DNA from 3 places in the Streptomyces sp. NPDC006512 genome. Region 2 is predicted to be linked to each of the others. Evidence: riboswitches for the same ligand, from Rfam matches in the RefSeq annotation. Region 2 holds a riboswitch; each other region holds the start of a gene.

Region 1 (9,470 bases), on a different contig from region 2:
CGCGTGCTTCATCTCGTCGATGGATTCTTCACGCGTGTACTTGGCGAGCTTGGTCCAGCCCTTGTTGTCCTGGATGCGGTAGTGCAGCCAGTACTGGTTGATGGCCGTCAGCTCGCCGGTCAGCTGCTCGTTCAGAAACTCAAGGACCTCGGGGTCGCCCTGCATCGCAGAGGCTCCTTCCAGGCAATGTCAGCTATGTGACGGGGCAGTTGCGCGCATCCTTGCACCGCCGCCGGAGGCCGTCCAGTAAGTGCCTCCTTAGTGGGAGTTGCCAGGACTTGCCCGACTAGGTCCAGACCTGGTCATGACCACCCTGCCCAGTCTGTCACCATGGAGACATGGGTCAGCCGGAAAACCGGGAATCTCCGGGAGCAGAGCAGTTCGAGCTCCCACCGGGGCAGCGGTTGCAGCGGGGCTGGCCCGTCACCCACTACGGTCCTGTACCGAAGTTCAAGCCGGACCGGTGGGAGTTCCGGGTCTTCGGTGCGACCGCCGACGGCGAGAAGCACTGCTGGAACCACGAGGAATTCGCGGCCCTGCCCTTCGAGTCGGTCGTCGCGGACCTCCACTGCGTCACCAAGTTCAGCATGCTGGGCGCCGAATGGGGCGGCGTGCTCGCCCGTACCCTCCTGACGCTCGCGCCCCCGGCGCCGCAGGTCACGCACGTGATGGTGTGGGCCGAGTACGGCTTCAGCTCCAACATGAGACTCGACGACTTCGCCGCCGAACGGACCGTGTTCGCCACCCATATGGGCGGCGAACTGCTGACGGCCGAGCACGGGTTCCCGCTGCGCCTCGTGGTCCCGCACCTGTACGCGTGGAAGGGCCCCAAGTGGGTCCGCGGCATCGAGTACATGACCGCCGACCGTCGCGGCTTCTGGGAGGAGCGCGGCTACCACAACATCGGCGACCCCTGGCGCGAGCAGCGCTACTCGTACCAGGAGGAGCCGGGGGACGGCCCCGAGCTGTAGGCCGCCGCCGGCCGGTTCAGTGGTGGTAGCGGTGGACGACCGCGTGCCCCTTGCCGCGGCCGATCATCCACTTGTTCACCGGGACCGTGATCACGAAGGCGGCCGCCAGCGCGATCGCCAGGACGATCCAGAACAGCGGGTCCGCCAGGTGCGCGTCCATCGCGCCCGGCCACAGGGCGATCACCCCGTTGTCGATCAGTTCCATGACGGCGATCGAAAGGGTGTCCGCGGCCAGCGCCACCCGGACGGCCGAACGCAGGCCCACCCCGGCGGCGAGGATCCCGCGCAGGGTCAGCGCGTAGCCGAAGACGAACGCGAGCACGATCGCGAGGACCATCGTCGGGACGTTCCCCCAGCCCAGCGCGGTTCCGATGACCATGCCGAGGACCTCGCCGATGGCGCACCCGGTGAGGCAGTGCAGGGTGGCCCGGGCCGCTTCGGCCCAGCCGGCCGTGCCGCCGGCGGGTGCGTGGCCGTGCTCGTGGCCGTGGGCCCGTTCGTCGTCGTGCTCGTGCTCGTGCTCGTGACCGTGGTGCGCGTGTGCGTGCTCCATGACAAAGCCCCTCGCGTGGGAAACGCCGGGTAGCGGTCCTGTCTCCGTGACAGAACCGTATACCCCCCTGGGGTATTCCTCAAGGAACTCGTGGATCAGTGCGGGCCGTCGCGCAGCTCCTTCAGCAGCGCCACGTCCGCCGCGTGGCCCTCCTTGCCGCCGGGCGTCTCGATGATCAGCGGCACACCGGCCGTCTCGGGGTGCGAGAACAGCTCGCCGAAGGCCTCCCGGCCGATGTGGCCCTGGCCGATGTTGGCGTGCCGGTCCTTGTGGGCGCCGACGCCCTCCTTGGAGTCGTTGGCGTGGATCAGCTTCAGCCGCCCCGGGCCCACCGCGTCGACCAGCAGGTCCAGCGTCTGCTTGGTGCCGCCGGGCTCCGCGAGGTCGTGGCCGGCCGCGAAGACGTGGCAGGTGTCCAGGCAGATGCCGAGCTTCGGGTGGTGGTCGAGCGCCTCGAAGTACGGTCCGAAGTCCCAGGTGCGCGAGCACAGCGAGGAGCCCTGCCCGGCCGTGGACTCCAGCAGCAGGAAGGGGTCGTCGTCATGGGTCAGCTCGTCCAGCAGCGGCAGCATGTACTCCCTGACCTGCGCGTACGCCGCCTCACGCGGGCGGCCCCCGGTGGCCGAGCCGGTGTGGACGACCACCCCGAGGGCGCCGATCTCCCGGCCGCGGCGCAGCGAGTGCCGCAGCGACTCCACCGACTTCTCCACGGTCGCCTCGGTGTGCGAGCCGAAGTTGATCAGGTACGGGGCGTGGACGTACGCGGGGACCGACCGCTCGGCGCACTGCGTACGGAACAGCTCGTCCTGCGCCGGGCTGCCGGTCGGCGTGGCCCAGCCGCGCGGATTGGCCACGAAGACCTGGACGGCCTCGGCGCCCATCTCGCGGGCGTACGGCAGACCGACCGAGGCGAGCCCGCCGGCGACGGGCACGTGCCCGCCCACGGGATTGCGCGCCACCGGGCTGTCGGTGTCCAGGCCGTCGGTGTCCGGGCCGGCGGTCACAGTCCCTTCGTCCTCACCGTGATGGTGCTGCCCTCGGGGGCGGCCTGGCCGCCGGCCACCGACTGGCTGTCCACCGTGTTGCCCAGGGGCAGGAACGGGCGGTCCACCTTCACCTTGAAGCCCAGGCCCTCCAGCGTCTTGCGGGCCGTGTCCGCGTCCTGACCGGTCACGTCCGGTACCTGGACCTGCCGGGGGCCCTTGGAGAGGGTCAGGGTGATCGTGTCACCGGCCGCCGCCTGGGTGCCGGAGACGATCGACTGGGCGGCGACCGTACCGGGGGCCGAGGGCGAGTTGACGTCCTCGGCGGCCGTCTTCACCGTGAGGCCCAGGCTCTCCAGCGCGGAGCGGGCCTGGTCGAGGGGCCGGCCGGCGACGTTCGGGACCTGGACGGGCCGTCCCTTGCTGACGACCAGCGCGACCGCCGTGTCGGGCGCCCGCTTCTGGCCGCCCGCCGGGTTCGTGCTGATCACCGAGCCCTGCGCGACGTCCTCGCTGAACGCCTGGGTGACGATTCCGGGCGCCAGGCCCGTCTTCGTCAGTTCGCCCTTGGCCTCCTCCAGCGGGCGGCCCTTCAGGTCGGGCACGCTGACCACCTCGGGGCCGCGCGAGATCGTGAGCGTCACCGCGCCGTTGCCGCGGATGCGCTTGCCGCCCGGCGGATCGGTGTTCATCACCGTCCCGCGGTCGAAGGCGTCGCTGAACTTGCGGTCGATCCCCTTCACGCCGAGACCGGCCGCCGACAGCTGGGACTTCGCCTGCTCCTCCGTCTTGCCGAGCAGGTTGGGGACCTTCGTGAACTGGCCCGAGCTGATGTACCAGACGCCCGTACCGAGGCCCAGGACCAGCAGCACCGCCGCGACGACCAGCAGCGGACCGCGCCGGGGCGCGCGCGGCGCCGCCCGGCGGGACGGCGCGGCGGGCGGCGGCGGGGACTCCAGCCGGGAGGTGAGGTGCACGGGCTGCGCCACCGGGCGGGGGACCACCCCGGTACGGTCCTCCGCCGCGCTGCGCACCTCGGCGCGCGCCTGCGGCGGTACGGCGTCCAGCTCGGCGTCGCTGAGCCCGGCGCGGGCCGCGCGGGCCAGACCGAGCAGCCCGGCGGCGTCCGTGGGGCGCAGCTCGGGGTTGCGGGCGGTGGCCTGCGCGACCAGCTCGTCGAGATCGGCCGGGAGCCCCGGGACGACGGCCGAGGGCGGCGGCACGTCCTCGTGGAGGTGCTGGTAGAGCACCTGGGCGGGGCTGGCGCCGTTGTGCGGCTTGCCGCCGGTGAGCATCTCGTAGAGGACGACGCCGCAGGCGTAGACGTCCACGCGGGTGTCGGCGACGCCGTTCTCGATCTGCTCGGGCGCCAGGTAGGAGACGGTGCCGAGGACGGAGCCGGTGGTGTTCGTCACGGAGTCCACGGAGCGGACCAGTCCGAAGTCGGCGACCTTCACGCGGCCGTCGTCCCCGATGAGGACGTTCTCGGGCTTCATGTCCCGGTGTACGAAACCGGCCCGGTGGGCGGCGCCGAGGGCGGCGAGGACCGGTTCGAGGATGTCGAGGGCGGCCCTCGGCTGGAGCGCGCCGCGCTCGCGGAGCACGTCGCGCAGGGTGCAGCCGGAGACGTACTCCATGGCGAGGTAGGTGTACGGGCCGTCCGTGCCCTGGTCGAACACCGCGACCACGTTGGGGTGGGCGAGCCGGGCCACGGACTTCGCCTCGCGGATGAAGCGGTCGACGAAGGCGCCGTCGGCGGCGAGCGCCGGGTGCATCACCTTCAGGGCGAGGACGCGGTCGAGGCGGGTGTCGACGGTCCGGTAGACCGTGGCCATGCCGCCGGCCGCGATGCGGGCGTCGATGCGGTAGCGGCCGTCGAGCACGCGCCCGACGAGGGGGTCATCCAGGGTCGTATCCACCCGGCGATTCTACGAGCGCCCGCCGCGGGCCCGACCGGGACGGGGGTGGTTGCAGCGCAGCTGTGACGCACGAGACGTTTTCCGCGCGCCGCCCGCACCGCCCGTCCCCGGCCGGGCCGGGCGTCAGGAGGGGGCCGTGAAGGCCGGGCGTTCCGGGTCGAGGGCGGCCCGGCCTTCGACGGGGGAGGAGGCCTCGGCGAAGCGGCGCTGGGGGATGCGGCCCGCGCGGTGGGCGAGGCGTCCCGCCGAGACGGCGTCCCGCATGGCGGCCGCCATCAGCACCGGCTCCTGGGCCCGGGTCACGGCGGAGGCGAGCATCACTCCCGCGCAGCCCAGCTCCATCGCCAGCGCGGCGTCCGACGCCGTCCCGGCCCCGGCGTCCAGGATGACGGGGACCCCGGCCCGCTCCACGATCAGCTCGAAGTTGTGCGGGTTGCGGATCCCCATGCCCGAACCGATCGGGGACCCGAGCGGCATGATCGCCGCGCAGCCCACGTCCTCCAGCTTCCGGGCCAGCACCGGGTCGTCGTTGGTGTACGGGAGCACGGTGAAGCCCTCGTCCACCAGGACCTCGGCGGCGTCCAGCAGCTCGACGCCGTCGGGCAGCAGGGTCCGCTCGTCCGCGACGACCTCCAGCTTGATCCAGTCCGTGCCCAGGGCCTCCCGCGCCAGCCGGGCCGTGAGCACGGCCTCGCCGGCCGTGAAGCAGCCCGCCGTGTTGGGCAGGACGGCGATGCCCAGCTTCGTCAGCACCGACAGCACCGAACCCTGCACCGTCGGGTCCAGGCGGCGCATCGCCACCGTCGTCAGTTCCGTCCCGGAGGCGACCAGGGAGCGTTCCAGGACGTCCAGGCTCGGGGCCCCGCCCGTGCCCATGATCAGGCGGGAGGAGAAGGTCCGGCCGCCGAGGGCGAAGAGGTCGTCCGCCATCGCCGTCAGCCCCCCTGCACCGCGGTGAGGACCTCGACCCGGTCGCCGTCGTCCACCGGGGTGTGCGGCCAGCGTCCGCGCGGGACGACCGTCTCGTTGAGTGCGGCGGCCACGCCGGAGGGGGCGGCGGTCAGCGTGGCCACCACCACGTCCAGGGTGGTGCCGTCCGCGATCTCGCGGGGTTCGCCGTTGACGGAGATGGTCATGCGTAGGACTCCTGACGCGTGGTGGAGAAGCGGCGGGGGGTGAAGGGGCGGGCGACCTCCGGAACGACTCCGGTCGCCAGCAGCTCCGCCATCACGTCCCCGGTGAGCGGGGTCAGCAGGACCCCGTTGCGGTAGTGGCCGGTGGCCAGGTGCAGGCCCGGCAGGTCGGTCGGGCCGAGCAGCGGCGCGTTGTCCGGGGAGCCGGGGCGCAGCCCCGCCCGGGTCTCGACCAGCGGCAGTTCGGTGATGCCGGGCACCAGCTCGTGGGCGTCGCGCAGCAGCTCGTAGACCCCGCCCGCGGTGACCGTGGTGTCCCAGCCGAGTTCCTCGCTGGTGGCGCCGAGGACGAGCTCCCCGTTCTCGCGCGGGACCAGGTAGACGTGGCTGCCGCGCACCACGGCCCGTACGGTCCGCGACAGGAACGGCGCGTACGCGGCCGGCACCGAAAGCCGCAGCACCTGCCCCTTCACCGGCCGCACCGGCACCGCCACCTCCGGCGGGACCCCGGCCAGCCGGCCGCTCAGCGAGCCCGCAGCCAGCACCACCTGGTCGGCGCGCAGCTCCGTACCGTCCTCGAGGACGGCGCCCGCGGCCCGGTCCCCGGTGGTGACCAGCCGGGCGGCGCGCTCGCGGTGGACGCTCACCCCGGACCGCTCGCAGGCGGCCAGCAGCGCCGCCGCGAGCCGGCGCGGATCCACCTGGTGGTCCCCGTCGACGCGCAGCCCGCCGCGTACCCCGGGCGCCAGCATGGGCTCCAGGCGGCGGCACTCGCGGCCGGTGAGCCACTCGGACTCCAGCCCGCAGCGGCGCTGGAGGGCGTGCAGCTCGCGCAGGTGGAGGCGGTCGTCGGCGTCGAGGGCGACGGCGAGGGTGCCGCAGGCCCGGTAGCCGATGTCCATGCCGCCGGCGGCCGCGGAGAGCTCGGCGGCGAAGTCGGGGTAGCGGGCGGCGGAGGCCACGTTGAGCCCGAGCAGGGTCTCCTCGCCGTAGTGCAGCTCCGTGACGGCGGCCAGCATGCCCGCCGCGACCCGGGCCGCGCCGCCGCCCGGGTCCGGGTCGGCCAGGACGACGCCCAGGCCGCGCCGGGCCGCCCGCCAGGCCGTGACCAGGCCGATGATCCCGCCCCCGATGACGAGGACGTCGGATCCCTTTCGAGATGAGTGCATGGGCGTCCAGCCCCTCCCTTCGCCGGCATGACCCGGATCAGGTTCGTACGGTCGGAGGCCGGCCAGCCTCCCTCTCAGCCCGGTGCGCCCGGACTCCCGCGATAGGTACGGTGGCCAGACTAACCCCGCGTCCGGTGGCGGGTAAGGCTGCCTCCCCAGGCGTCCGCACCCGCTATTCCTGACGGATCGTCAGGGAACTAGGCTGGGCCGCGTGAGCGAGCAGACGCAACAGACGAACCCCGGTGTCGTGATCGTCGGCGCCGGAATGGCCGGGGTGCAGACCGCGGTGGCCCTGCGCGAACAGGGCTTCACCGGCCCCGTGACCCTGCTGGGCGCCGAACCCCACCAGCCCTACGACCGGCCCCCGCTGTCCAAGGCGGTGCTGCTCGGCAAGGCCGAGGACTCCGCGTTCGACGTCGACTTCGAGGGCCTCGGCATCACGCTGCGGCTCGGCACCGAGGTCACCGGGCTCCGGGCCGCCGACCGCGAACTGGACACCGAGGCCGGACCCGTCCCGTACGAGGACCTCGTCCTGGCCACCGGCGCCCGCCCGCTGACCCTGCCCGGCTCCGACGGCGTCCCCGGCGTGCACCTGCTGCGCACCCTCGACGACGCCGCCCGGCTGCGGCCCGTCCTGGCGGCCGCCCCCGCCACCGTCGTCGTCGGAGCCGGCTGGATCGGAGCCGAGTTCGCCACCGCCGCCCGCGGGGCCGGCTGCGCCGTGACCGTCGTCGAGGCGGCCGACCGGGTCCTGGCGGGCGCCCTCCCCGCGGAGGTCACCGCCCCGATGGCCCGCTGGTACGCCGAGGCCGGCGCCGAACTGCTCACCGGCGCGAAGGTGGCCGGGATCGGGGAGGGCCGGGTCCTGCTGGCGGACGGCCGGGAGCTGGAGGCGGGCGCCGTGGTCGTCGGCATCGGCGCCCGCCCCGCGACGGACTGGCTGGCCGGGACCGGGATCGAGCGCGGCGCCGACGGTTCCGTCACCGCGGACGCGTACCTGCGGACCACCCTGCCCCGGGTGTACGCCGTCGGCGACTGCTCCTCCTTCCCCTCGGCCCGCTACGGGACGCGGCTGCTGGTCCACCACTGGGACAACGCCCTCCAGGGGCCGCGGGCCGTCGCCGCGAACATCCTGGCGGGCGGGCCGGTGCGGGCCTACGACCCCGTCCCGTACTTCTGGTCGGAGCAGTTCGGCCGCTTCGTCCAGTACGCCGGGCACCACGGCGGGGCCGACACCCTGCTGTGGCGCGGCGACCCCGCCGACGCCGCCTGGTCGGTGTGCTGGCTCCGGGACGGGGCCCTCGTCGCCGTCCTGGCGGTCGGCCGCCCGAGGGACATCGCGCAGGGCCGCAAACTGATCGAGTCGGCCACCCCGGTGGACCCGGCCCGCGTCGCGGACCCCGCGACCCCCCTCAAGTCCGCCACGGCCTGATCCCGGGCGGCCGGACCCGGCCCCGACCACGGACGGACGGGGCCAGGTACCGGCGGGCAGTGCGAGATGGCAGGCTTGTGTCCGTGACCGAGATTGACGCAAAGATCGATGCCCTAGTCCCCTCCTGGCTGCACCTCCCCGACATCGCGGAGATGCTCGACGTCGAGGTGACCCGGGTCCGCCAGATGGTCAAGGAAGGGCAGCTGATCGCCGTACGCCGGGGCGAGCGGCGCACCCTGCAGGTTCCGGCCCAGTTCATCGACGGCGACAAGGTCGTCAAGGGCCTCGTGGGCCTGCTGACCGTGCTGCGCGACGACCGCTTCTCCGAGGAGGAGATCCTGGAGTGGCTCTTCACCGAGGATCCGACCCTGCCCGGCACCCCCGTGCAGGCGCTGCGCGAGAATCGCGGCACGGAGGTGAAGCGCCGCGCTCAGGCGCTCGCCCTCTGATGAGCTGATCCACAGGTGTACGGCCCGGCCGGTCCCGCCGGCCGGCCCGCACGCCGCCACCACCACGGGGGGTACTCCCATGCAGCAGCTGTCCGACGCCCGGCTCTACCTGTGCACGGACGCCCGAAAGCGGCAGGGAGACCTCCCCGAGTTCCTGGACGCCGTCCTGGCCGGGGGCGTGGACATCGTCCAGCTCCGGGACAAGGGCATGGAAGCCGGCGAGGAACTGGAGCACCTGCGGGTCTTCGCCGAGGCCGCCCGCCGCCACGGCAAGCTCCTCGCCGTCAACGACCGCGCCGACGTCGCGCACGCCATCGGCTCCGACGTCCTGCACCTCGGCCAGGGCGACATCCCCGTCCCGGCCGCCCGCGCCATCCTCGGCGCCGGCGTCCTCATCGGCCGGTCCTGCCACTCGGAGGCCGAGGTGGACGCGGCCGCCGCCGAACCCGGCGTCGACTACTTCTGCACCGGCCCCTGCTGGCCCACCCCCACCAAGCCCGGCCGCCACGCCCCCGGCCTCGGACTCGTCCGCCACGCCGCCTCCCTGCGCCAGGACCGCCCCTGGTTCGCCATCGGGGGCATCGACGCGGCCAACCTGGACGAGGTCCTGGACGCCGGAGCCACCCGCGTCGTCGTCGTCCGGGCCATCACCGAGGCCTCCGACCCCGGCGCCGCCGCGGCCGACCTGGCCAAGCGCGTCCGCGCCCGCGCCGAAGCCGTCACCGGCTGACGCGCCGGGCCGCGAGGGTGTCCAAAAACGTGTCCAAAGGGTGGACGCCGCTTCGGTGTCCGCCGAGCCGCGTCTAACCTGCCCGTATGGCCCTTGGTACCGCTTCCACCTGGTCGGACCGTGCACACACG
Region 2 (9,470 bases):
CCATCACAACCGTCTCCGACGCGCTCAATGGCAAGGGGCGGCTGCCGGACGCCACCCGCCGCCACGTTCGCGAGGTCGCCGACCGGCTGGGCTATCGCCCCTCCGCCGCCGCTCGCACCCTCCGTACCGGCAAGTCGGGCCTCATCGGCCTGACCGTGACGACGTACGGGGATGAACCTTTCACCTTCACCGAATTCGCGTACTTCGCGGAGATGGCACGGGCCGCAACCTCGGCCGCGCTCGCCCGCGGCTACGCCCTCGTCATCCTCCCCGCCACCTCACGACACGACGTCTGGTCCAACGTGGCCCTCGACGGCACCGTCGTGATCGACCCCTCCGACCACGACCCCGTGGTCAGCGAGCTGGTCCGTCAGGGACTCCCCGTGGTCTCCGACGGCCGCCCGGCCGGCACCCTCCCCGTCACCGCCTGGGTCGACAACGACCACGAGGCGGCCGTACTGGGCCTCCTCGACCACCTGGCCGCCGCCGGTGCCCGCCGCATCGGGCTGCTGACCGGCACCACCACCGACACCTACACGCGGCTCTCCACCACCGCCTACCTCAACTGGTGCGAGCGGGTCGGGCAGGACCCGGTCTACGAGTCCTACCCCGCCCACGACCCGTGTGCCGGGGCGGTGGCCGCCGACCGGCTGCTCGCCCGGCCCGACCGGCCCGACGCCGTCTACGGGCTCTTCGACCCCAACGGCACCGACCTGCTCGCCGCAGCCCGGCGCTACGGCCTGCGCGTTCCCGAGGACCTGCTGCTCGTCTGCTGCAGCGAATCGACCGTCTACGCCAACACCGAACCGCCCATCACCACGCTCTCCCTCAAACCGCGCCGCATCGGCACCGCCGTCGTGCAGTTGCTGATCGACGCCATCGAGGGGGTCGACACCGGACGGCCCGTCGAACAGGTCGTCCCGACCGAACTCATCATCCGTACCTCCTCGCAGCGCAGGACGCCCCGGACCACCGTCAGCCCACCCCGATCACCGGCCCAGGACTGACCTCCACACCACGGCACGGCGGGGCCGACGGCCCCGCCGAGGATTTCAGCAACACCGATATCGGGAGAAATCGGCAGGAACGACCGGCTCCGGCCAGGATTCACCACCCCTGGTGCGTCACAGAGCGCGAGCTGCATTCCTATGATGGGCGCACGACATCACGGACCCTCCGCCCCAGCGGTCAGGAGGGTCCGCAGGTGTACGGCAGCGCGACGGTGGTGGAGGGGTCGATGACTCAGGGGGCCGGTCAGGGACCCGCGATGCGGACGGACACGCTGCGGGACTTCCGGGTGCCGGTCAGCGAACCCGCCCCGTACACCGCGTCCAAAAGCCTGCCCGGGGATGCCCCCGCGTACGGCGAACACCCCGCGTACTACGGCGCGGCCCCGTCCCCGGCACCGGCACACCCGGCGTCCGGGTACGTAGCGGGCCACCCCGAGTACCTCGGCTCCGCCCCCGCGGCCCGTCCCGTGCCGGAGACCGTCCCGCAGCAGCGCACGGCCACGGCCCACGCGGACGTCCGCGCCACGGCGCACGCCGATGCGCACGCCGAGGACCCGGGCGTCGCCGACGAGCCCGACGACGGCTACACCCCCACGCAGCGCGACCTGCCCGTCATCGGCCGCGGCGCCCAGGGCGGCCCCGGCGACACCGTGCAGGTGCACTACGTCCCCCAGGAGGCACCGGCCTCCGGCCCCGGCCCGCTGTACGTGGTGGGTGACGTCCACGGCTACCTCGACGAGCTGGTCAGGGAACTGCGGGCGCAGGACCTCATCGACGCCGACGGGCGCTGGTCCGCCGGCAACGCGCGGCTCTGGTTCCTCGGCGACTTCACCGACCGCGGTCCCGACGGCATCGGCGTCATCGACCTCGTCATGCGGCTCTCCGCCGAGGCCGCGGCCGCCGGCGGCTACTGCAAGGCCCTCATGGGCAACCACGAGCTGCTGCTCATCGGCGCCAAGCGGTTCGGCGACACCCCCGTGCACTCAGGGGCCGGTACGGCCACCTTCCAGGCCGCCTGGCTGCTCAACGGCGGCCAGCGCACCGACATGGAGCGCCTGGAGGACGTCCACCTGCAGTGGATGTCACGGCTGGACGCGGCCACCCTGGAGGACGGCCACCTGCTGCTGCACTCCGACACCACCGCGTACCTCGACTACGGCGACTCCATCGAGGACGTCAACGACACCATCCACGAACTGCTCAACCGCAACGACGCCGACATCACCTGGGACCTGTTCCGCAAGTTCACCAAGCGGTTCGCCTTCCGCGACGAGGAAACCGGCCCGCACGCCGTACGCGAACTCCTCGGCACCTACGGCGGCGGACGCGTCGTCCACGGACACAGCCCGATCCCCTACCTCCTCGGGGAAGTGGGCACCGAGGACGGCGACGAGTCGCGCGGCCCGGAAGCGGTGGACGGACCGCACGTGTACGCCGAAGGTCTGGCCATCGCCATGGACGGCGGGGTCACGATGGCGGGCAAACTGCTCGTCGTTCAACTACCTCTGCGCGACTGAGCGTTCTCGGAGCGGGGTATTTCGGCAAAGCCCCTGTCACGGCGTGGCAGGGGCGCTCTACCATCGCTCTATCCGTAGCAGGCTCTCCTCCGTTTGTGCCGGTGCCCGGGTCTACGCGGGCATACCGGCTTGTACGGAGCATCGGGGGATGCACATGACCAGCGCTCCGCACCTGCTGACCGAAGACCGGCCCGAGTTCGACCGCCTCCTCGACGAGGCGCTGCGCACCGCGGACGAACGGCCCGAGCTCGCCACTCTGGGTGAACGGCTGAACGCCGAACAACTGCGCACGATGGCCTTGAACGCCAGTGCCCTGCTGACCGCCGCGGCCGCGGCCGAGTACGACCACTACGTGAAGGTCCGCGAGGAACTGCGCGACGAGGCCCTGTCGGCCCCCACGAGCGGGGGCGAGGACGGCATGGGCGACCAGGACGACGGAGCCGGTGTGAGCGCCGTGGTCGCCGTCCTGGCCCCCCTCCTGGCCGGGACCGCCATGGTGATCTTCCTGCTGGTGGGCTACAGCCTGAGGATGCTCGACCCGGAACCCGCCTTCGCCCAGACGATGCTGACGGCCGGTTGGCTCTTCGGGGCCCTCACCGTGGCCGCCCTGCTCTTCGCCGTGATCGGGCTGCTGGTGACGGCCTTGCGCAACAGCTCGACGGAGACCTTGGCGGAGACCGTGGTGATACCCGACGAGCTCTCACGGGCCAGGGAGGCCTGGCGCAACGCCCTGCTGGAACGGGGCATCATGCCGTTCCTGCGGGACGCCCTGGCCGACCCGAGCGCCGCCGGCCATCCGACCCCCCGCACACCGGGGGCCGGGCGCATCCCCAACCTGGGTTACACCCGGCCCGACTTCACCAGTCCCGGATCCCCGTCGCAGGGGCCCCGGCCCGGCTACTCGTCCCCGGACTTCACCAGCCCTGACTTCGGCGGGCCGGAGCACGAACGGGAGTGACCAAGTGACGGGCACGCCAGAGTGCGCTTCGGCCGGCCCGTCACCGTTTCACGTGAAACATCGCCATCCGCACCGGCCCGGGCAGCCAGGGGCGTCCGAGCGTGCGCGCCAGACCCCGCCGGGCAGCCAGGACTGCGACGACACTGCCTAGCTAGATGGCCGCCGCGCGCTCGTCGAGCGGCCGCCGCCGCTGACGGGACTCCGTCAGCGCCGTGGGACGCCAGACACCGTCCGGCCGGTAGAGGTTCACGCCGGGCGCCACAATCTCGTCGATCCGGTCGAGCACCGCGTCGTCGAGGACCAGCCCGGCTCCCGCGACCAGCGATTCCATCTGCTCCATCGTCCGCGGCCCGATGATCACCGAGGTGACGGCGGGATGCGCGACGGGGAAGGCCACGGCCAGTTCCGGCAGCGTGCAGCCGATCGACTCGGCCAGCTCGACGAGCTGTTCCACTGCCTCCAGCTTGGCCACGTTGCCCGGGATCGCCGGATCGAAGCGTGCCGGAGTCAGGGCGGCCCGGCCCGAGGTCAGGTCGATCGGCCCGCCGAGCCGGTACTTTCCGCTCAGGAAGCCGGATGCGAGCGGGCTCCAGGTCAGCACGCCCATCCCGTAGCGACGGGCGACCGGCAGCACGTCGGCCTCGATGCCCCGCGCGAGGATCGAGTACGGGGGCTGCTCCGTACGGAACCGGGGCAGGGCCCGCCGCTCGGCCACGTGGTGCGCCTCGACGAGTTCCTCGGCCGGGAACGTAGAGCAGCCGAAGGAGCGGATCTTGCCGGCCCTGACCAGGTCGCCGAGGACCGACAGGGTCTCCTCGACGTCGGTCGTGTGGTCGGGCCGGTGCACCTGGTAGAGGTCGATCCAGTCGGTGTCCAGGCGCCGCAGGCTGTCCTCCACCGCCCGCACGATCCAGCGCCGCGAGTTGCCGCTGCGGTTGCGTCCCTCTCCCATCTGGAAGTGGACCTTCGTGGCGAGCACGACGTCGTCGCGCCGCCCCTTGAGTGCCTTGCCCACGATCACCTCGGACTCACCGGCCGAGTACATGTCCGCGGTGTCGAGGAAGTTGATCCCCCTGTCGAGCGCGGCATGGATGATCCGCACGCACTCCTCGTGGTCCGGGTTCCCCACCGCTCCGAACATCATCGTGCCCAGGCAGTGGGCACTCACCTCGATGCCCGTACCGCCAAGATTTCGGTATCCCATGCTCATGCGGCCGCACTCTAGGAGCTGGAGCGCACTCCAGGTCAAGCAACGCGCCCCCACTCCGTCAGAGTCCGGACGCGGCGCTGCTCCCGGCGGGCGACACTCCGCCGCGCCGGGAGCAGCACTCCCCCCATGCTGTGCGTCAGTCCGCCAACGGCAGGTAGACGCGGTTGCCCGCGGCGGCGAACTCGGCGGACTTCTCCGCCATGCCCGCCTGGATCTCGTCGGCCTTCAGGTCGCCGCCATGCTCACGGCGGATGTCCTGCGAGATCTTCATGGAGCAGAACTTGGGACCGCACATGGAGCAGAAGTGCGCGGTCTTGGCCGGCTCGGCCGGCAGGGTCTCGTCGTGGAACTCGCGGGCCGTGTCCGGGTCGAGGGCCAGGTTGAACTGGTCCTCCCAGCGGAACTCGAAGCGCGCGTCCGACAGGGCGTCGTCCCACTCCTGGGCGCCCGGGTGCCCCTTGGCCAGGTCCGCCGCGTGGGCGGCGATCTTGTAGGTGATGACGCCGGTCTTCACGTCGTCGCGGTTGGGCAGGCCCAGGTGCTCCTTGGGCGTGACGTAGCAGAGCATCGCCGTGCCCCACCAGGCGATCATCGCGGCGCCGATGCCCGAGGTGATGTGGTCGTACGCGGGCGCGACGTCCGTGGTGAGCGGGCCGAGCGTGTAGAACGGCGCCTCCTCGCAGATCTCCTGCTGGAGGTCGATGTTCTCCTTGATCTTGTGCATCGGGACGTGTCCCGGGCCCTCGATCATCGTCTGCACGTTGTGCCGCTTGGCGATCGTGTTCAGCTCGCCCAGGGTCTTCAGCTCGGCGAACTGCGCCGCGTCGTTGGCGTCCGCGATGGAACCGGGGCGCAGGCCGTCGCCCAGGGAGTACGTGACGTCGTAGGTCGCGAGGATGTCGCAGAGCTCTTCGAAGTTCGTGTAGAGGAAGTTCTCCTTGTGGTGCGCCAGGCACCAGGCGGCCATGATCGAGCCGCCGCGGGAGACGATGCCGGTCTTGCGACGGGCGGTCAGCGGCACGTACGGGAGCAGCACGCCGGCGTGGACCGTCATGTAGTCGACGCCCTGCTCGGCCTGCTCGATGACCGTGTCCTTGTAGATCTCCCAGGTCAGGTCCTCGGCACGGCCGTCGACCTTCTCCAGTGCCTGGTACAGCGGCACGGTGCCGATCGGGACGGGGGAGTTGCGCAGCACCCACTCGCGCGTGGTGTGGATGTTGCGGCCCGTCGAGAGGTCCATGACCGTGTCGGCGCCCCACTTGGTCGCCCAGGTCATCTTGTCGACCTCCTCCTCGATGGAGGAGGTGACCGCGGAGTTGCCGATGTTGGCGTTGACCTTCACCAGGAACCGCTTGCCGATGATCATCGGCTCGATCTCGGGGTGGTTCACGTTGGCCGGAAGAACCGCGCGGCCTGCGGCGATCTCCTCGCGGACGACCTCGGGGGAGACGTTCTCGCGGATCGCGACGTACTCCATCTCCGGCGTGATCTCACCGCGACGGGCGTACGCGAGCTGGGTGACGGCGGCGCCGCCACGGCCCCGGCGGGGCTGCCGGGGGCGGCCCGGGAAGACCGCGTCCAGGTTCTTGAGGCCGCCGCGGGGCGAGGTGTGCTTGATGCCGTCGTCCTCGGGGCGCACGGGGCGGCCCGCGTACTCCTCGGTGTCGCCGCGGCCGATGATCCAGTTCTCGCGCAGCGGTGCGAGGCCCCGACGGACGTCCGTCTCGATCCCGGGGTCGGTGTACGGGCCGGACGTGTCGTAGAGCGTCACGTCCTTGCCGTTGGTGAGGTGCACCTGGCGGACGGGCACCCGGATGTCGGGGCGGGATCCCGCCACGTAGCCCTTGTGCCAGCCCGGCTGGCGCTCGGTGCGGTCGTCGGCGTCCTGGCTGACGGCAGGCGTGCGTGCGTCCTGAATGGTCATGAGACCTATCTCCCTACGCCGGCATTACCCGGTAACAGGTTCGGCGGTCGACGCAGCCTCTTCCCCTACGCATCCTCATGTGCGTACGGTGATCAGCGCCCTCTCAGCCCGGTGCTCCGAGCTCCCGCGTTGTGCAAAGGTGCCCCCACGCTAGCGTCATCTGTGGCGTGCTGAACAGTGGGCCCCCTCATCTCTTGCGATGATCTGCCGGTGACGTCCTCGCCGCAGCCCCCCACCGAGCCCACAGATCCCACGGGTCACACCGGCCACGAGCACGCGTCCCACGGGCATGCGGCCGGGCCCTCCCACGGGCATTCACACAGCCACGGCCACGGACCGGCGGCCCCCGTCTCCAAGCACCTGCGCAAGGTCATCGCGGCGGTACTGATCCCCTTCGCCGCGGCCGTCTTCATCGGCATGGCGGTCCTCTGGCCGGGCGGCGCCCCCGCGCACGAACGCACCGGGGTGGGCTTCGACCGGCAGACGCAGCAGGGCACGGTCGTGGCGCTCGCGAACGTCGACTGCAAGTCCGTGAACGCCTCGCAGGTTCCGCCGACGGGCGACACCTCCACCCCCGAGGGCCGCGAGGCCCAGGCCGCGCAGACCGGCGAGTGCAAGAAGGCCACCGTCGTCGTCGACACCGGCCCGGACAAGGGGCGTGCCTTCTTCGAGATCGTCCAGCCGGGTGCGCCACGGCAGTTGGAGCAGGGACAGAAGGTGGTGGTCGCCTACGCGCCCGACGCGCCCCGCGACCTCCAGTACTCGGTGATCGACGTGAACCGCAAGCTCCCGCTGGCCGTACTGGCGGGCATCTTCGCGGTGGCGGTCGTCGTGGTCGGCCGCCTGCGCGGTCTGTTCGCCCTGATCGCCCTCGTGATCAGTTTCGGGATTCTGACCCTCTTCATCCTCCCGGCGATCCTCCAGGGCTCGAACCCCCTGCTCGTCGCGATCGTCGGATCCAGCGCGATCATGCTGATCGCCCTCTACATGTGCCACGGACTGACGGCCCGGACCTCGGTGGCCGTCCTCGGCACCCTCGCCTCGCTGCTGCTGATCGGCCTGCTCGGTTCGGTGTTCATCGACTGGGCGTTCCTGAGCGGCAACACCGACGACAACACCGGCCTGATCCACGGGCTCTACCCCGAGATCGACATGAGCGGCCTGCTGCTCGCGGGTGTGATCATCGGATCGCTCGGCGTACTCGACGACGTGACGGTCACCCAGACCTCGGCCGTGTGGGAACTCCACCAGGCCGACCCGAAGATGGGGCCGCGCGCCCTGTACGGGGCGGCGATCCGGATCGGCCGCGACCACATCGCCTCCGTGGTCAACACCCTGGTCCTGGCTTACGCGGGCGCCTCGCTGCCCCTGCTCCTGCTGTTCACCATCGCCAACAGCAGCATGGGGGACGTGGCCAACAGCGAGCTGGTCGCGGAGGAGATCGTACGGACCCTCGTGGGGTCGATCGGACTCGTCGCCTCGGTGCCCATGACCACCGCGCTCGCCGCGCTGGTGGTCTCCGCGGACCGGCCGTCGGCCCCGGCGGCCGCGGCGGCCGCCGGGCCGGTCCGCGGCGGCCGGGGCCGACGGCGCAAGCGCTGAACGGCTGGACGCCGTTGTTACGGTGAGTGACGGGACGCGGGTTCCTCAGCCCGCGTTCCGCTCGTTCTGCTGGGCTTCGGCGAGGATCTTGTCGAGTTCCTCGTCGAGGTTCCCCTCGAAATCCCCGAGACTGCGCTCCTGACCGAGCGGAACAAGCCGGTCGGTGCGGTCGAGGAAGGCGACGAGGGGGGCCGCGCCGGCCCGGAACAGGGCCCGGTCACCGCCGACCTGAAGGCGGATGTGAACGTCGGACAACTCCTCCGGATCGCTGGGAGCGATGTGCACATCACCGTCGCCGCACGGCTTGTTGATGCCGTCCAGAAGCAGCTCCCGGCCGAACGCCCAGGTCACGGGCGCGTCTCCGGGAAGGTGGAAGGTGAGGCGCACCGCGTAGGGATCACGTGCTTCGTACCGGAGTTCCACCGGGATCCGGAACGAGAGCTCCTCGGAAACGAGGAAGCTCATCATGACCTCTGCCTGTACCGACTCGCGCATGGACTACCCCGCTGTAGTGGAAGTGGCCAGGAATGATCCCCCGAAGCCCTCTTGACAAGAGTGGTGGAAGCGCTAGCAGATCACAAGGAGTGAGTTTTCAGATACTGATAGAGAAGGAGAGGGTGCTCAACAGCGCGCCTACTTCACTCCGTAGCCGATCGACCGCATAGAGCAACCGGTCTTCCTGGTGCACGGGAAGGGAAATGGCCATGGTCGCGGCGGTGTCGCCGGCGGTGATCGGGATCGCCGCGCACACCGTTCCCAGCGCGTACTCCTGACGCTCCGTAACCGGCTGCATCCGCTCCAGGGAGCCGATGCGCTGCTCCAGGGCGTGCACATCGCGCACGGTGTAGGGGGTGATGCCCTCGACCGGGTGACGGTCGTAGTGGTCCTTGCGCGCCTTCTCGTCGAGCTGGCCCAGCAGGCACTGCCCGATGGCGTGCGCGTGGCCGGTCTCGCGGAAATCGGCCCACTCCTCGCAGGCCGGGCCGGCCGGGGTGTCCGAGACGCCCACGACCTCGATCTCACCCTCGCGGTACACCGCGAAGTAGACGGGGGCCCCGACCGCGTCGCGGAAGTGCGCGAGGGAGTCGAGGATCATGCTGCGACGTTTCTGCTGAAGTCCGCCACCGGCCAGCCGCCCGGCGGCGGCCCCGAGGACGAAAACCCCGCCCTCCCGGCGCAGATAGCCCTCGTGGGTCAGGGTCCGCAGCAGGTGGTACGCGGTGGGGAGCGGGAGCCCGGCTTCGCGCGC
Region 3 (9,470 bases), on a different contig from region 2:
TCTACGTGGCGGGTGACGTGGCACGCTCCCCGCACGCCCTCTTCGGGTACCAGTTCCTGTCGCTGGAGCACTGGGGCAACGCCGTGGCCCAGGCCGAGACGGCGGCGCACAACATGCTCAGCGAGAGCACGGACCGCCGCCCCCACCTGTGGGTGCCGGCGTTCTGGTCCTCCCAGTTCGGTGTGAACATCAAGTCGGTCGGGGTTCCGCCGATGGGCACCGAGATCATGATCACCCAGGGTTCGCGCGACGAGCGGCACTTCGCCGGCGTCTACGGCTACCAGGGCCGGGTGATCGCGGCGGTGACCTTCGACAACTGCCGCTGGCTGCCCTTCTACCAGCAGATGATCGAGGCGAACACCGCGTTCCCGCCGCCCTTCCCGACCGTGGACCGCAGGCCCGAAGGGCACAAGCCGATGCCCGCGGACTTCCCGGACCCCTCGGTGCCGACGCACGGCCCGACCATCTCCCTCACCGGGTACTCGCCGGCCGACCGGAAGATGACGTTCACCCCGGGGCACCCCTGAACCGCGCGCCCGTCCCCCGCCCCGTCCCGAGGACCCCCGAGGAGCACGAGGACCTGCCATGACACAAGCCATCCTGCGGGAGATCCTGGACCCCGCGAACCGCGCGAACCCGTACCCGCTGTACGAGGAACTCCGCAAGACGCCCGTGTCCCACGACGGGGACGGCCCGTACGTGATCAGCACGTACTACGAGATCCAGAGCCTCCTGCACGACCCGCGCATCAGCTCCGACTCCCGCAACCTGACGTCGACGGCGGACGACCCGCTCGCCGAGGGCGGGGAGGAGGGGACGCCCGCCCTGCCGCCGTCCTTCCTCAAGCTCGACCCGCCGGACCACGACCGGCTGCGCCGGATGACGAACCGGCCGTTCGGCCCGCCGCACTCCCCGCACCGCGTGCACGACATGCGCGGCGAGCTCAGCGGCATCGTGTCCGGGCTGTTCGACGACATCGTGGCGGCCGACGGGCTGGACCGGATCGACCTCGTCGACCAGTTCGCCTACCCGTTCCCGGTCACGGTGATCTGCCGCCTGCTCGGGATCCCGCCCGAGGACGAGCCGCGCTTCCACGTATGGGCCGACACCCTCGCCGCCAGCCTCGACCCCGACCCGGACGCCGACCCGGCGCAGCACGGCAAGAAGGCCATGGACGCCCGGATGGAACTCGGCATGTACCTGGCCGGGCTGATCGAGGAGCGGCGCAAGAGCCCCGGCGACGACATGCTGTCGCACCTGGCGACCGCGGACGGGCCCGACGGCGCCATGACCACCATGGAGGCGCTCAGCACCTCGGCGCTGCTGCTGATCGCGGGCCACGAGACCACGGTCAACCTGATCACCAACGGGATGCTCACCCTGCTGCGCCACCCGGACGTCCTGGAGCGGCTGCGCCGGGACCCGGAGCTGGCCGTGCCCATCGTCGAGGAGCTGCTGCGGTACGAGCCGCCGGTGCAGCTGCTGCCCCAGCGCACCACGCTCGGCGAGATCGAGGTGGGCGGCGTCACCATCCCGAAGGGCGCCTCGCTCTGGCTGATCCTGGCGTCCGGCAACCGGGACCCCCAGCGCTTCGAGCACCCGGACCGCTTCGACCCCGACCGCGGGGACATCCAGCACCTGGGCCTCGGCAGCGGGATCCACAGCTGCTTCGGGGCTCCGCTGGCCCGGCTGGAGGCGCAGCTCGCGCTGAGCGAGCTGGCCCGCAGGCTGGAGAACCCGAGGCTGCTGGAGGACCCGCCCCCGTACCGCCAGAACGCGGTGCTGCGCGGCCCCCGCCACCTGCCGATCGCGTGTGACGGCATCGCCGCCTGAGGCCTGACGCCCCCGTCCGTCGGGCGGGGGCGTCAGGCGGACCCCGGTCCCGTCGGCAGGACGACGACCTCGCCCGGGGCGAAGGCCACCGACACCCGGTCGCCCACGGCCGGCGCCCCGGCCAGCTCGCACTCGGCCTCCAGGACCGGTCCCGCCCCGGGCCGCAGCAGCAGCGCCACGTGCGTGCCGCGGAAGGTGCGGGACAGCACCTCGCAGCGCAGGCCCTCCTCGGCCAGGAGCACTCCGGCGGGCCTGATCAGCAGCTGCCGTTCGCCCTCCGCCGCCCCGGCCGGTACCGGGACCTTCCCCCACGGGGTGGCGGCGGCCCCCGCCGACACCGTCGCGGGGACCACGTTCTCGAAGCCGAGGAACCGGGCGACGAACTCCGACGCCGGCCGCTGCCACACCTCCAGCGGGGTGCCCGCCTGCGCGATCCGCCCGTCCCGCATCACCACGACGCGGTCGGCCAGCGCGAAGGCCTCCCCCTGGTCGTGGGTGACGGCCAGCACGGTCGTACCGAGCCGGGAGAAGAGCCCCTGGAGCTCGACGACGAGCCGTTCGCGCAGCCCCCGGTCCAGCTGGCCGAGCGGTTCGTCCAGCATCAGCAGCCGCGGTGAGGGGGCGAGCGCCCGGGCCAGCGCGACCCGCTGCTGTTCGCCGCCCGACAGGGAGGCCACCGCCCGGCCCTGCGCCCCGGGGAGCCCGACCAGCTCCAGGAGCTCCGCGACCTGGGCCCCGTAGGCCGCCTTCGAAGAGCCCCGCATCCGCAGGCCGAAGGCGACGTTCCCGCCGACGTCGCGGTGCGGGAACAGCTGGTGGTCCTGGAACATCAGCCCGACGCCCCGCCGGTGCACGGGCACCGCGGCCTGGTCGGCGCCGCCCAGCAGGACCCGCCCGCCCGAGACCGGCTGGAGTCCGGCCACCACCCGCAGCAGGGTGGACTTGCCGCTGCCGCTCGGCCCCAGGACGCAGACGGTCTCGTGCTCGGCGACCTCCAGGTCGACGGCGTCCACGACCGCGCGCTCGCCGAAGCGGACCGTCACCCCTTCCAGACGGAGCAGGGTCATCAGAACTCTCCCGAGGTCTTGTCGGGTCGCAGCCGCTCCAGCACCAGCAGGGACACCGCGCACACCAGCATCAGAATCGTGCTCAGGGCCATGGCCTGCCCGTAGTTCACCTCGCCGGCCCGGCCCAGCAGCCGGGCGACGGCCACGGGCAGCGTCGGGCTGTCCGCGCGGGCGATGAACACGGTCGCTCCGAACTCGCCGAGCGACACCGCGAAGGCGAACCCCGCCGCGATCAGCAGGGCCCGCCGCACCAGCGGCAGGTCCACCTCGCGCCAGGCCCGCAGCGGGGACGCGCCCAGCACGGCGGCCGCCTCCCGCAGCCGCCCGTCCACCGCCCGCAGGACCGGCAGCATGGTCCGTACGACGAACGGCACCCCGACCAGTGCCTGCGCCAGCGGCACCAGGATCCACGAGGTCCGCAGGTCCAGCGGCGGCTCGTCCATGGTGATCAGGAAGCCGAAGCCCACCGTCACGGCGGACACGCCGAGCGGGAGCATCAGCAGCGCGTCGAAGCCGCGCACGAAGCGGCCCGCGCGCCGGGTCAGCGCGGCGGCGGCCAGACCGCCGACGAACAGGGCGATGGCGGTGGCGGCCAGCGCGTACCGCAGGGAGTTCCAGATCGCCTCCAGCGGCGGCACCAGGAACGTTCCGCCACCGGCCCCCTCGTCCTGCAAGGCCCGGTAGAAGCCGAACCCGTACCCGCCGGGCGCGTCGAAGGACCGCTCGACCAGCACGCCCAGCGGCAGCACGATCAGCAGCGCCACCGTCAGCAGCACCCCGCCCAGCAGCGCCCGCTGGGCCCAGCCGCGCGGTCGGTGCGCGGTGCGCGCCGGGTCGACCAGCCGCAGCGCGGTCTCCCGCCGGCGCACCGTCCAGGCGTGCAGGGCGAGGATCGCGCCGACCGCGGCGAACTGCACGAGCGTCAGCACGGCGGCCGTCGGCAGGTCCAGCAGCTGCGCGGTCTGCCGGTAGACCTCCACCTCCAGGGTGGAGTACGAGGGACCGCCCAGGATCTGCACGACGCCGAAGGAGGTGAAGGTGAACAGGAACACCATCAGCGAGGCGGCCGCCACGGCGGGCCCGAGCGCGGGCAGCGTCACCCGCCGCCAGGCCCGCAGGCGCCCCGCGCCGAGGACCCGGGCGGCTTCCTCCTGGCGGGGGTCCAGCTGGGCCCACAGCCCGCCGACGGTACGGATGACGACGGCGTAGTTGAAGAAGACGTGCGCCAGCAGGATCGCCCAGACGGTGGTGTCGAGGCGGACGCCCCACAGCTCGTCCAGCAGCCCGCCCCGGCCGACCAGCGCGAGGAAGGCGGTGCCGACCACCACGGTCGGCAGCACGAACGGGACGGTCACCACGGCGCGCAGCAGCTGCTTGCCGGGGAACTCCAAGCGCGCGAAGACATACGCGCCGGGGAGCGCGATCAGGAGGGTGAGCACGGTGGAGGCGAGCGCCTGCCAGGTGGTGAACCACAGCACGTCGGCGATGTCGGGCTGGGCCAGCACCTCGCCGATCCGTCCGAACTGCCAGCCCTCGTCCGTCTTGAGCCCGCGGCCGACGATCGCCGCCACGGGATAGGCGAAGAACAGCCCGAAGAAGACGAGCGGCACCGCCATCAGGCCCAGCCTGACGGCGGTGGCCCGCCCGCCCTCCTTCGGGGAGCTCTCGCGTGCTACTTCACGACGAGCGAGGACCATGCCTTGACCCACTGCTCACGGTTCTTGGCGATGGCGTCCGGGGTGACGTTCTCCGGCTTCTCGATCACCACACCGTGCTTCGTGAAGATCTCCGGCAGCTGCGCGTCCTTGACCACCGGGTTCACGAACATCTGGAGCGGCATGTCCTCCTGGAACTTCTTGCTCACCAGGAAGTCGAGGAGTGCCTTGCCGCCCTCGGGGTTCTTCGCGCCGTTCAGCAGGCCCGCGAACTCGGTCTGGCGGAAGCAGGTGCCGGTGGAGACGCCCGTGGGGGCCTCGGCCGGCTGCGGCTCGCCGTAGAGGACCTCGACCGGCGGGCTGGAGGCGTACGAGACGACCAGCGGGCGGTCGCCCTTGGCCTTCTTGCCGCCCGCGGAGCCCGAGAAGCGCTCGTTGTAGGCCTGCTCCCAGCCGTCGACGACCTCGACGCCGTTGGCCTTGAGCTTGCTCCAGTAGTCCTTCCAGCCGTCCTCGCCGTACTTGCCGACGGAGGCGAGGAGGAAGCCGAGGCCGGGCGAGGAGGTCGCCGCGTTCTCGGTGACCAGCAGGTTCTTGTACTCCGGCTTGATCAGGTCGTCCAGCGTCTGCGGCGGGGCGATCTTCTTGTCGGCGAAGTACTGCTTGTCGTAGTTGACGCAGATGTCGCCGGAGTCGACCGGCGTGACCCGGTGCTGCTGGTCGAGCATGAACTCGGGCTTGATCCCGTCCATGCCCTTGACCTCGTACGGAGTGAAGATCCCGTTGTCGAGGGCGCGCGAGAGCAGCGTGTTGTCGACCCCGAAGAAGACGTCGCCGCGCGGGGAGCCCTTGGTGAGGATCTCCTGGTTGAGGGCCGCGCCCGCGTCTCCGGCCTTCAGGCGCTTGACGGTGTAGCCGCTCTGCTGCTCGAACTCCTTGAGGACCGAGTCGGTCACGTTGAAGGAGTCGTGCGAGACGAGCGTGACGGTCTTGGACTTCGGGGCGTCGCTCGCGCCCGCCGGGGTGTCCTTGGCGTCGCCGCCGCACGCGCTGAGCGTGGTCACGCCGAGCGCGGCCGCGAGCGCGGCGCCCGCGATCTTCTTGGTGGTGCTCACTTGATTCCTCCTGGGATGACCAGGAGAAGACGCGGCCCTGCCCGGCGCTCTTGCGAGCGGACGCCGGGCAGGGCGCAACAGCATGAGTGGTGACCGAACTTCCTACCCCGAATGACCGGGGCGAGGTTCAGAGGGTCTGCGGATGACGGATACCGCACTCTCAGCGCTGTGGCGCTCCCCTGTCGGAATATGAAATTGGTTCGGCCACAGGGTACCCCGTGGCCGAATCTGATCGATCAGGGCCGAAAACGGCCCTTCCTAGCGCTCCGAGGCGGCCAGCTGGCCGCACGCGCCGTCGATCTCCTGACCGCGGGTGTCGCGCACGGTCACGGGGACGCCGTGGCGGGCGATCGCCTCGACGAAGGCCTTCTCGTCCTCGGGCCGCGAGGCGGTCCACTTCGAGCCGGGCGTCGGGTTCAGCGGGATCAGGTTGACGTGGACCCGCTTGCCCTTGAGCAGCTTGCCGAGCAGGTCACCGCGCCAGGCCTGGTCGTTGATGTCGCGGATCAGGGCGTACTCGATGGAGATGCGCCGGCCGGACTTCTCGGCGTACTCCCAGGCCGCGTCCAGGACCTCGCGGACGTTCCAGCGGGTGTTCACCGGGACCAGGGTGTCGCGCAGCTCGTCGTCGGGGGCGTGCAGCGAGACGGCGAGGCGGCACTTGAAGCCCTCGTCGGCGAAGCGCAGCATGGCCGGGACCAGCCCGACGGTGGATACGGTGATGCCGCGCTGCGACAGGCCCAGGCCGTCGGGCTCGGGGTCGGTGAGGCGGCGGATGGCGCCGACGACGCGGTTGTAGTTGGCGAGCGGCTCGCCCATGCCCATGAAGACGATGTTCGACAGCCGCGCCGGGCCGCCGGGGACCTCGCCGTCGCGCAGGGCGCGCATGCCGTCGACGATCTGGTGCACGATCTCGGCGGTGGAGAGGTTGCGGTCGAGGCCGGCCTGGCCGGTGGCGCAGAACGGGCAGTTCATGCCGCAGCCGGCCTGCGAGGAGATGCACATGGTGACCCGGTCGGGGTAGCGCATCAGCACGGACTCGACGAGCGTGCCGTCGTGCAGCTTCCACAGGGTCTTGCGGGTGGTGTCGTTGTCGCAGCTGATGTGCCGGATGACGTTCATCAGGTCGGGCAGCAGCTCCTGCTGGAGCTTCTCCCGGGAGGCCGCGGGGATGTCGGTCCACTCGGCCGGGTCGTGCGCGTACCGGGCGAAGTAGTGCTGGGAGAGCTGCTTGGCCCGGAACGGCTTCTCACCGATGGCGGCCACCGCCTCGCGGCGCTCGGCCGGCGTGAGGTCGGCGAGGTGCCGGGGCGGCTTCTTGGCCCCGCGAGGGGCGACGAAGGTGAGCTCTCCCGGAACGGGGCGGGCCATGGCAGGTACTCCTTGTAAGACGAAAGGCGCGCCGCAGAAGCAGCGCGCCCTTCAAGGGTAACCGCCCGGCCCGGCCGGAGCTTTTCCTCCGGCACCGTCCCGGGCCGGCCGCGGCCGACGGACCGGCCGGTGGATCAGCTGGAGGACCGGCCGGTGGATCAGCCGGTGCCGACGAAGGCCGCCAGGAGCAGCCAGACCACCGGGGCGGTCGGCAGGAGCGAGTCGAGCCGGTCCATGATGCCGCCGTGCCCCGGCAGCAAGGTGCCCATGTCCTTGATGCCCAGGTCGCGCTTGATCATCGATTCGCCCAGGTCGCCCAGGGTCGCGCTGACCGCGACGGCCAGGCCGAGGACCAGGCCCTGCCACCAGGAGCCCCCCTCGATCAGGAACTCCATGCACAGCGCGCCGGCGGCCATCGCGAAGGCCACCGCGCCGAACAGTCCCTCGCGGGTCTTTCCGGGGCTGATGCGCGGCGCGAGCTTCGTCTTGCCGAAGCGCCAGCCCACGGCGTAGGCCCCCGTGTCGCTGACCACGGTGAGGACCAGGAAGGTGACGACCCGCTGGGGGCCGTCGTCCGCGGTGAGCAGCATCGCGACGAAGGTGGCCAGGAAGGGCACGTAGAACGCCGCGAAGACGCCTGCGGTGACGTCCTTGAGGTAGTCCTCGGGCGGTTCCGTCATCCGCCACACCAGGACCGCGAGGGCGGTCAGGGCCATCGCGACCCAGGCGCCCTCGGCCCCGCGGACGTAGCCGGCGATGACCATGGCGGCGCCACCGACCGCGAGCGGGACCAGCGGGGCCTTGATGCCCTTCTTCTCCTGCAGCCGGGAGGTGAGCTCCCACAGGCCCACCACGACCGCGACGACGACGACACCGACGAAGACGGCCTTGACGATGAACAGCGAGGCGAAGATCACCGCTCCGAGGCCGACCCCGACCCCTATGGCGGCCCGTAGATCCCGCCCCGCGCGCTTCTTCTGCGGCGGCGGGGAGGCGTCCTGCGGTGCCTGCGAAGGCGGAGGCGGAGGGCTGGGCATGGGCTCCTGCAACGGCGTCTCGGCGCGGAACGGGGGGCCGCCGACGAAGGCGGCCCCCCGATCGCGTGCTTCCCGGTCGTCGAAGGCACGGCCGGCGGCATCGGGCACGATGGGCATGGGCCGAGTCTGCGGGCCCACCAGCGCATCGTATGCGGGACCCGCCGGAACCGGCTCCGCGGCCCAGGGAGAGTCGTTCATCAGACCTCGAGGAGCTCGGCTTCCTTGTGCTTGAGCAGCTCGTCCACCTGCGCGACGTACTTCGCGGTGGTGTCGTCGAGCTCCTTCTCCGCGCGGCGCACCTCGTCCTCGCCGGCCTCCTTGTCCTTGACGAGCTTGTCAAGGGCGTCCTTGGCCTTGCGGCGGACGGAGCGGATGGAGACCTTGGAGTCCTCGGCCTTGTTCTTGGCGACCTTGATGTACTCCTTGCGGCGGTCCTGCGTCAGCTCGGGGAAGGTCACCCGGATGATGCGGCCGTCGTTGCTCGGGTTGACGCCGAGGTCGGAGTCGCGGATGGCCTGCTCGATGTTGCGCAGCGCCGACGCGTCGAACGGCGTCACGATGGCCATGCGCGGCTCGGGCACCGCGAAGGAGGCCAGCTGGTTGATGGGCGTGATGGCACCGTAGTAGTCCGCCACGATCTTGTTGAACATCGCCGGGTGCGCACGGCCCGTGCGAATCGCGGCGAAGTCTTCCTTGGCGACGACGACGGCCTTCTCCATCTTCTCCTCGGCCTCGAGGAGGATTTCTTCGATCACCACGTGCTCCTGCATGTCAGATATGGATGGTTCAGGCGGGCGGGGGCGGGACGGGCCGCCCGGGACCGGGCCGGAAGGGCCCGGTCCGGGGAACGCTCAGGCCCGGGTGCCCTGGTCGCTCACGAGCGTGCCGATCTTCTCACCCTTGACGGCGCGGGCGATATTGCCCTCGGCGAGGAGTTCGAAGACCAGGATCGGGAGCCGGTTGTCGCGGCACAGCGTGATGGCGGTGGCATCGGCGACCTTGAGGTCCCGGGACAGCACCTCGCTGTACTCCAGCGCGTCGAACTTCACCGCGTCCGGGTTGGTCTTCGGGTCGGAGTCGTAGACCCCGTCGACACCGTTCTTGCCCATGAGCAGGGCCTCGGCGTCGATCTCCAGGGCGCGCTGGGCGGCCGTGGTGTCGGTGGAGAAGTACGGCATGCCCATGCCGGCGCCGAAGATGACGACGCGGCCCTTCTCCAGGTGCCGGACGGCACGGAGCGGGATGTACGGCTCCGCGACCTGGCCCATGGTGATGGCGGTCTGGACCCGGCTGTCGATGCCTTCCTTCTCCAGGAAGTCCTGGAGGGCGAGGCAGTTCATGACGGTGCCGAGCATGCCCATGTAGTCGGACCGCGCGCGGTCCATGCCGCGC

The links. A riboswitch is a leader RNA that binds a small molecule or an ion and turns the genes downstream of it on or off. The one in region 2 is predicted to bind thiamine pyrophosphate.
Region 1: it holds a riboswitch for thiamine pyrophosphate, as region 2 does, so the genes downstream of both, thiO (glycine oxidase ThiO) here and thiC (phosphomethylpyrimidine synthase ThiC) in region 2, are expected to answer to the same signal.
Region 3: it holds a riboswitch for thiamine pyrophosphate, as region 2 does, so the genes downstream of both, ABZZ17_RS21265 (thiamine ABC transporter substrate-binding protein) here and thiC (phosphomethylpyrimidine synthase ThiC) in region 2, are expected to answer to the same signal.

What each region holds. Positions count from the first base shown of each region.
Region 1 is NZ_JBEXPG010000038.1:43,459-52,928, forward strand. Features, by position in the region: gene bfr (bacterioferritin) at 1-165, opposite strand, end outside; gene ABZZ17_RS25305 (sulfite oxidase-like oxidoreductase) at 339-971, shown strand; gene ABZZ17_RS25310 (DUF4396 domain-containing protein) at 988-1,524, opposite strand; gene ABZZ17_RS25315 (deoxyribonuclease IV) at 1,620-2,528, opposite strand; gene pknB (Stk1 family PASTA domain-containing Ser/Thr kinase) at 2,525-4,426, opposite strand; gene ABZZ17_RS25325 (thiazole synthase) at 4,550-5,356, opposite strand; gene thiS (sulfur carrier protein ThiS) at 5,362-5,562, opposite strand; gene thiO (glycine oxidase ThiO) at 5,559-6,728, opposite strand; TPP riboswitch at 6,726-6,838, opposite strand; gene ABZZ17_RS25340 (FAD-dependent oxidoreductase) at 6,994-8,160, shown strand; gene ABZZ17_RS25345 (Rv2175c family DNA-binding protein) at 8,244-8,609, shown strand; gene thiE (thiamine phosphate synthase) at 8,689-9,339, shown strand; gene metF (methylenetetrahydrofolate reductase [NAD(P)H]) at 9,426-9,470, shown strand, end outside.
Region 2 is NZ_JBEXPG010000019.1:14,334-23,803, reverse strand. Features, by position in the region: gene ABZZ17_RS15400 (LacI family DNA-binding transcriptional regulator) at 1-1,007, shown strand, start outside; gene ABZZ17_RS15395 (metallophosphoesterase) at 1,238-2,527, shown strand; gene ABZZ17_RS15390 (hypothetical protein) at 2,676-3,485, shown strand; gene ABZZ17_RS15385 (aldo/keto reductase) at 3,637-4,689, opposite strand; gene thiC (phosphomethylpyrimidine synthase ThiC) at 4,832-6,619, opposite strand; TPP riboswitch at 6,613-6,757, opposite strand; gene ABZZ17_RS15375 (YibE/F family protein) at 6,830-8,221, shown strand; gene ABZZ17_RS15370 (SsgA family sporulation/cell division regulator) at 8,267-8,716, opposite strand; gene ABZZ17_RS15365 (helix-turn-helix domain-containing protein) at 8,814-9,470, opposite strand, start outside.
Region 3 is NZ_JBEXPG010000029.1:18,559-28,028, forward strand. Features, by position in the region: gene ABZZ17_RS21245 (FAD-dependent oxidoreductase) at 1-527, shown strand, start outside; gene ABZZ17_RS21250 (cytochrome P450) at 586-1,833, shown strand; gene ABZZ17_RS21255 (ABC transporter ATP-binding protein) at 1,866-2,900, opposite strand; gene ABZZ17_RS21260 (iron ABC transporter permease) at 2,900-4,516, opposite strand; gene ABZZ17_RS21265 (thiamine ABC transporter substrate-binding protein) at 4,573-5,670, opposite strand; TPP riboswitch at 5,752-5,861, opposite strand; gene rlmN (23S rRNA (adenine(2503)-C(2))-methyltransferase RlmN) at 5,929-7,041, opposite strand; gene ABZZ17_RS21275 (phosphatidate cytidylyltransferase) at 7,200-8,276, opposite strand; gene frr (ribosome recycling factor) at 8,276-8,833, opposite strand; gene pyrH (UMP kinase) at 8,930-9,470, opposite strand, start outside.